Regions from separate parts of the Rhodococcus sp. NPDC057297 genome, predicted to be linked through region 1. Evidence: riboswitches for the same ligand, from Rfam matches in the RefSeq annotation. Region 1 holds a riboswitch; each other region holds the start of a gene.
What was found. Region 1 has a riboswitch for S-adenosylmethionine ahead of ACFULT_RS23250 (bifunctional o-acetylhomoserine/o-acetylserine sulfhydrylase). Riboswitches for the same ligand answer to the same signal wherever they lie in the genome.
Positions count from the first base shown of each region.

Region 2: linked by a shared signal. The riboswitch ahead of ACFULT_RS21335 (mandelate racemase/muconate lactonizing protein) and the one ahead of ACFULT_RS23250 (bifunctional o-acetylhomoserine/o-acetylserine sulfhydrylase) in region 1 are both predicted to bind S-adenosylmethionine.
Region 3: linked by a shared signal. The riboswitch ahead of ACFULT_RS12190 (putative leader peptide) and the one ahead of ACFULT_RS23250 (bifunctional o-acetylhomoserine/o-acetylserine sulfhydrylase) in region 1 are both predicted to bind S-adenosylmethionine.

Region 1 is NZ_JBHUZE010000010.1:5,978-8,173, reverse strand. It holds gene ACFULT_RS23255 (MFS transporter) at 1-736, opposite strand, end outside; SAM riboswitch class IV at 1,067-1,194, shown strand; gene ACFULT_RS23250 (bifunctional o-acetylhomoserine/o-acetylserine sulfhydrylase) at 1,371-2,196, shown strand, end outside.
Region 2 is NZ_JBHUZE010000008.1:160,673-162,868, forward strand. It holds gene ACFULT_RS21330 (DUF305 domain-containing protein) at 1-478, shown strand, start outside; SAM riboswitch class IV at 760-880, shown strand; gene ACFULT_RS21335 (mandelate racemase/muconate lactonizing protein) at 910-1,350, shown strand; gene ACFULT_RS21340 (DUF3558 family protein) at 1,509-1,952, shown strand; gene ACFULT_RS21345 (hypothetical protein) at 1,963-2,196, shown strand, end outside.
Region 3 is NZ_JBHUZE010000003.1:463,399-465,594, forward strand. It holds gene ACFULT_RS12185 (LLM class flavin-dependent oxidoreductase) at 1-737, shown strand, start outside; SAM riboswitch class I at 803-905, shown strand; gene ACFULT_RS12190 (putative leader peptide) at 910-1,005, shown strand; gene ACFULT_RS12195 (ABC transporter substrate-binding protein) at 1,106-2,196, shown strand, end outside.

The DNA of each region.
Region 1 (2,196 bases):
CTACCATGCCGAGGCCGTAGATCATCAGCGCGACCGGCACCAGAGTGCGTGCCAGTCCCGCGACGTCGGTCAGCGTCGACGAGATGTAGGTGTACACGGCGAACATGCCACCGAAGCCGACCATGCCGACGAACAGCGTCATCCACACCTGGCTTCGGCGAAGTGCACCGAGCTCGGTGATCGGATTGGTGGTCGGCATGCCGTCGAGACGAGGCATCCACATGATCAAGGCTGCGACGGTGAGGGCACCGATCACGCCCACGACGGCGAACGCACTGCGCCAGCCGAGGAGTTGCCCCAGCCAGGTGGCTGCGGGAACACCGACGACGTTGGCGATCGAGAGTCCCATCATGACCATGGCGACCGCTTTGGCCCGCTTGCCCGGCTCGGCAAGATGCGCCGCGACGAGAGCCGCGATGCCGAAGTAGGCACCGTGAGGCAAGCCGGCAACGAACCTGGATGCGACCAGTTCGTTGAAACTGGGAGCGAACACGGTGCCGAGGTTGCCCAGGGTGAACGCCACCATCAGAGCGATCAACAGTGCTCGACGCGGAACCCGCGCGGCCAGGGTTGCAATCGCAGGCGCCCCGACGACGACGCCGAGGGCGTACGCGGAGATCATGTGACCGGCCGACGGCTCCGAGATTCCCATGCTCGACGCCACGTCGGGAAGCAGACCCATCGACGCGAACTCGGTGGTCCCGATGCCGAACCCACCGATGGACAGGGCGAACATCGCGAACCGCCGCCGTGTGGAGTGCGGACGGTTACTGGTACTCAGACCGTGCGACACCTTCGAACGCACGGCGCCGACATTTCTGGCGAGGGCGGAATCGGTGACAGACACGGCACTACGACCTTTCGGGTTTTCGGAATCGATCAAGAAGATAAAGGACGAACTCAGTCGGCAACGTCCGAGGCATCGATTCTCATCCCCCGCACAAGCAAATTTCGAATCCTCGGGCGGTGATTGTGCTCACGCCCTAGTCCAATGAACATTCCGCAGGCGGGTTGTGCCCGGACTCCTTGTTTCCCGAATTCGATCGCACCGCTAGGATTCACGCCAGGTCATGAGTGCCAGCATCGAGCCCCGGCTTGCTGGCCGGCAACCCTCCAACCGCGGTGGGGTGCCCCGGGTGAGAAGACCTGGTTAGTCGGCTGCGCGCACGCGTGGCCGTCGAGCAAGCGCGGGCCCGCCACGGTGATGTCACATGATGTCGGCGGGCCCACTGACCGGGACTGTCCGATGCGTCGGCGGCCCCAGGAAGAGGTTGATCATGTGTTGTTGTACCGATACGCCCCGCCCCGGCTCTTCCGACCAGAGCCGATTCGAAACCTGATCATCCTTCGAAGACGGAGTTATCACTCACATGACCGACAACACCCCTGACGTCGTGGACGCCACCGGCGCCCCCATCGAAGACCCCACTGCTTCGTGGGCATTCGAGACCAAGCAGATTCACACGGGTCAGACCCCGGACGGTGCGACCAACGCGCGCGCTCTGCCCATCTACCAGACCACGTCGTACACGTTCGACAACACCGATCACGCCGCCGCGCTGTTCGGGCTGGCAGAACCGGGCAACATCTACACCCGCATCATCAACCCCACCCAGGACGTGGTCGAGCAGCGCATCGCTGCTCTCGAGGGCGGGGTCGCCGCCTTGCTCCTGGCTTCCGGTCAGGCGGCCGAGACGTTCGCGATCCTCAACCTCGCGGAAGCGGGCGACCACATCGTCTCCAGCCCGCGTCTGTACGGCGGAACGTACAACCTGTTTCATTACACGCTCCCGAAGTTCGGCGTGCAGGTCACGTTCGTCGAGGATCCGGACGATCTGGAGCAGTGGCGCGCAGCCATCACGCCGAACACCAAAGCGTTCTACGGCGAGACCATCTCCAACCCGAAGAACGACATCCTCGACATCCCCGGCATCTCCGCGGTGGCGCACGAGAGCGGGATTCCGCTCATCGTCGACAACACCGTCGCGACGCCGTATCTCATTCAGCCGCTGAAGCACGGCGCGGACATCGTCGTGCACTCGGCGACGAAGTACCTCGGTGGGCACGGCACCGCCATTGCGGGCGTCATCGTCGACGGTGGCACCTTCGATTGGACGCAGGGACGCCACACCAACTTCACGACCGCCGACCCCAGCTACCACGGCGTCGTGTTCGCGGACCTCGGCGCTCCGGCGT
Region 2 (2,196 bases), on a different contig from region 1:
TGCGTCGGCTCAGTTCAACGATGCCGACGTGATGTTTGCGCGGATGATGTATCCACACCACGCACAGGCAGTCGAGATGGCGGAGATGGTGCAAGGCCGTAGCGACAACCCGGACGTGCAGGCGTTGGCGTCGGCGATCGCTGCCGCGCAGCAGCCCGAGATGGACCAGCTGACGAGCTGGCTGGCCGAGTGGGGTCAGCCCGCACCCTCGGGGGACATGGGCACCATGGGCGGCATGGATCACGGCTCGGGAATGGGCATGATGACCCAACAGGACATGGATGCGTTGGCCGGCCTGACGGGTGCGGAGTTCGATCGGCAGTGGTTGACGATGATGATCGCTCACCACACCGGTGCGATCGAGATGGCGCAAGCCGAGATCGCGAACGGATCCAACCCGGACGCGCAGCAGATGGCCCGCACGATCGTCGACACGCAGCAGCAAGAAATCGACACCATGCAGCAACTGCTGGGCTGATCTGAAGTTCTGTCCAACGAAGGGCCGCATCCTCATTCACCTCGACGGGGATGCGGCCCTTCGCTGGGTGTCACACTGCAGGGAGGAACCGTTCGGGCGTGGCTCGAATCATGCATCGTCGCTGCAAGGTCTGTTCGTACTACCGTTGCTAAACGGTATTCCCTTCGTGCCGTAGGTCGACGTCGAACATGATCGGTTCGAGACGGTTCATTCAGCGCACGCGTCGGACGACGAGGTAGTGCTGGTCGGTCGACGACCAAGGCGAGTATCGTCGGATGCAGGTTCAAGAGTGGCAGTCACGCGGTACCTGGCCGACTGTCCGGCAACCCCGTTTCCATCGACAGGGGTGCCCCAGGGGAAGAACCGGCTCGACCGACGACCGTCGGCGAGCAAGTCGATGGAGGTACCGAACCTCCGGGACGAGGTGAGTCATGTCTGATCCATTCGGACTTGCTGAGGCACAAGCGAAGTGGAACCCGATCCCGCCGGAACGCAGGCGACGGTGGTGCCGAACCCTGCTCGACTACCCGCCGATCTGGTACGGAACCTTCGCGATGATCGCGACGAGGCAACACATCCTCGACGGTGGCTACACCAACATCGACGCGTGGATAGATCTTGCCAAGAGGGCGGAAGCTGTTGGCTTCACTCCCGAGACGTGGCTGATCTTTCGTCAAAGTCTTCAGCGTGAGTACCTGATCGAGGACTTCCCGTCCCACCCGGCGAACCGGCCGAAACGGCTCGGCAACGGCGGGATCGAGTCCCTCGTCGTCGACCCGGAGGATTTCGCCGACTGGCCATGGATGTACGAGGCAGGGTATCGAGCATCCGAGTCGACAGTCAGATCCCTCGCACGACCGGCCGACCTGTAGGTCACCGCACTGCGGTCAAGTGGAACCGTTTCGATGGTCGATGCGTCTAACCTGTTGATCGACGTGATCGAGGGGGTCGGGTGCGTAGACGGATAGCGGCGCAGGTGGCTTTGTTGGCTCTCCTTGCCGGATGCGGTGGGGGTGTCGAGGGCAGTCCCGTGGCTGCTGAACGTTGGGATCCGTGCAGCATCGAACAGTCGGCAGTCGCGGCAACGGGCTTGGATCCTGAGTACCGCGAAGCAGGGTGGGGCAGGGGCATCGAAGTCCCGGACTGGGGTAGATGTGTATTCCGGGCGCCAGGTGGCGCCGACTCGCGCTATGGATTGAGCGTGCTGTCTTCGACGGACCACACGATCGCTGAGGCTCGGGCAAAATCGACCAACTTGGATGGCCGCGATCTATTCATCGGTGGGCGCGACGCCTACATGTTCAGGACTGAGTTCGGTGACGCGATCCGTGACTGCCAGATCGCTGTCGAGGTGCCGCGGGGGGTGGTGGTCTTCAAAGCGCTGTACAACAAAGCAGACGGTGTGGACGCGTGCGAGGTGGTAGCCATGCATGTCGAAGATTTAGAGTCCGCGGTTCCTGCCGCGTCCAAGTAGGGGGGGCTAAATGAGTAGTGACGAACCAACAACATACTGGCAGGCGCTAGCTCTAGCTGCTGACAACAATCAGCTGTACCTGAATTCCGAGGCGGCACAGGCGTGTTACGAGTCCTGCGAAAAATACATCGAGAGACTACGGGCACACCAGGACACTGCCCGGGACCTTCGGGATCTGACGGGCTGGGGTGACTTCGATATGGGACTTCATCTGCAGAAGGTTTTCGCCGACAAAGCCGAAGGC
Region 3 (2,196 bases), on a different contig from region 1:
TCGTCGTCGGTGGAGACGACGCCGAGCAGCGAGCGTACGGCGACACGCTGGACAAGCAGTCGCGGTACCGTCGAGCGCAGGAGTTCCTCCAGATCGCGCGAGCCGTGGGCGACGGCGAGGCAGTCTCGGTGCACAGTGAGTTCTACGAGGTGGACCGGCCTGCAGGTGGATTCGGCGGGTACGCATCTACTCCGCTGCCCGAGGTGTACCTGGGCGGGTCCTCGCCGGAGGCGATCGACGTCGCAGCCTCCGAGGCGGACGTGTTTCTCACCTGGGGAGAACCGCCCGCGCAGGTCGCGGACAAGCTCGCCGCGGTCAAGGCCGCCGCGAGGGAGAAGGGGCGGAGCATTCGCGGCGGGATTCGCCTGCACGTGGTGACGAGGGAAACCAGTGAGGAGGCGTGGCAGGTCGCGGAGAATCTGATCTCGGGTGTCGACGACGAACTCGTTGCGCGGCGCCAGAAAGCGTTGCGCAGCATCGGATCCGAAGGGCAGCGGCGAATGCTGGATCTGCACGGTGGGGACCGAACGAAGCTTGTGGTCGGACCCAATCTGTGGGCCGGTTTCGGGCTGGTCCGCGGCGGAGCGGGCACGGCCCTCGTCGGGAGCCACGACGAGGTGGCCGAGCGAATCCGCGAGTACGTCGGCGTCGGGATCGAGGAGTTCATCTTCTCCGGCTATCCGCACCTCGAGGAGGCCGAGCACTTCGGGGAAGTACTGCGCAAGAACTTCACCTAGTTTGCCGGTAGGAAACCTACCCAATTGGCGTGACCCGCCTGCGTCGTCGTAGACTCGTCGGCGAAACACCATCCAGAGCGACCGAGAGACCTGGCTCCATGACGTCGCAGCAACCCCCCGCGGGGTGAAACACGCGGGTGAGGGTGCTACCGCCGGGACCGATGGAGGAACGATGAACAGCACGCAGCACAGCGAGGGCTTCGTCACGGCCTGGGGCCGTATTCACGTGGATCTGTGCCGGTTGTCCGGCTCGATCTGTCGCCGCTGAGTTTCAACTCGGACTGCACGCTCTTCATCCCTTTCCGCCTGGTTCGGCGCGGCGATCTCGCGCGCGTCGATGGCGTCCTATCAAGATCCGGAGTATCTCGGTGTCTTCACGTTCAGTTTTTGCAGGTGTCAGCGCTGTCGCTGCCCTGAGTATCGTGCTCACAGCTTGTGGCGGTGGCGGGGCATCCACCGCGGCCGACGCCGGTGAGCCCACCGCCGGTGGCACTCTGCGCTACGGACTGTCGGGGGCTCCCACCTGCTCGGACCCCGCTCAGTCGGGAACCAACCAGACGATCTACGTAGTCAGGCAGGTCGTCGACTCGCTGACGGATCAGGACCCGGAGACGGGCGAGATCACTCCCTGGCTCGCAGAGAGCTGGGAAGTCGCACCCGACGCGTCGTCGTTCACGTTCACGCTGAAGGACGGTGTCACGTTCAGCGACGGCACACCGGTCGACGCGGAGGCGGTGAAGGCCAATTTCGACTCGATCGTGAACATCCTGACCACGGCCAAGTCGCCGCTCGGTGGTAGCTACCTGTCGGGTTACCAGGGCACCACTGTCGTCGACCCGCTCACTGCGCAGGTCGACTTCGACGGCCCGAACGCACAGTTCCTGCAGGCGACGTCGACGGCGCAGTTGGGCCTTCAGGCGCTGTCCACCGTCGCCAAGCCTGCCGAGGAACGGTGCGACGGCTCCAACGTCGGCAGCGGGCCGTTCACCTACGCCGATTATCAGCAGGACAGGTCGGTCACGTTGGCCAAGCGCACCGGGTACGACTGGGGCTCGGACGTGTTCGGACACGAGGGCGAGGCATACCTCGACACGATCGAGTTCACCGTCGTACCCGAGTCGGGTGTGCGTACCGGCAGCTTGTCCTCCAACCAGCTCGACGCCATCTCCGACGCGCTTCCTCAGGACGCGCCGCAGATCGAGGCCACCGGAGGGCAGATTCTGACGACGTCCAACCCGGGCACACCGTTCGGCTTCCAACCCAACGTCACTCGCGGGGTGCTGCAGGATCCCGAGGTCCGTAAGGCGCTGGTGCCGGCGATCAACCGTCAGGAACTGATCGACACCATTCTCGGACCCGACTTCAAGGTCGCGACGAGCACGCTGGCCAGCAAGACCCCCGGTTACACGGAGTTGGCGGACGTCACGTACGACCCGGAGAAGGCGAAATCGATTCTCGA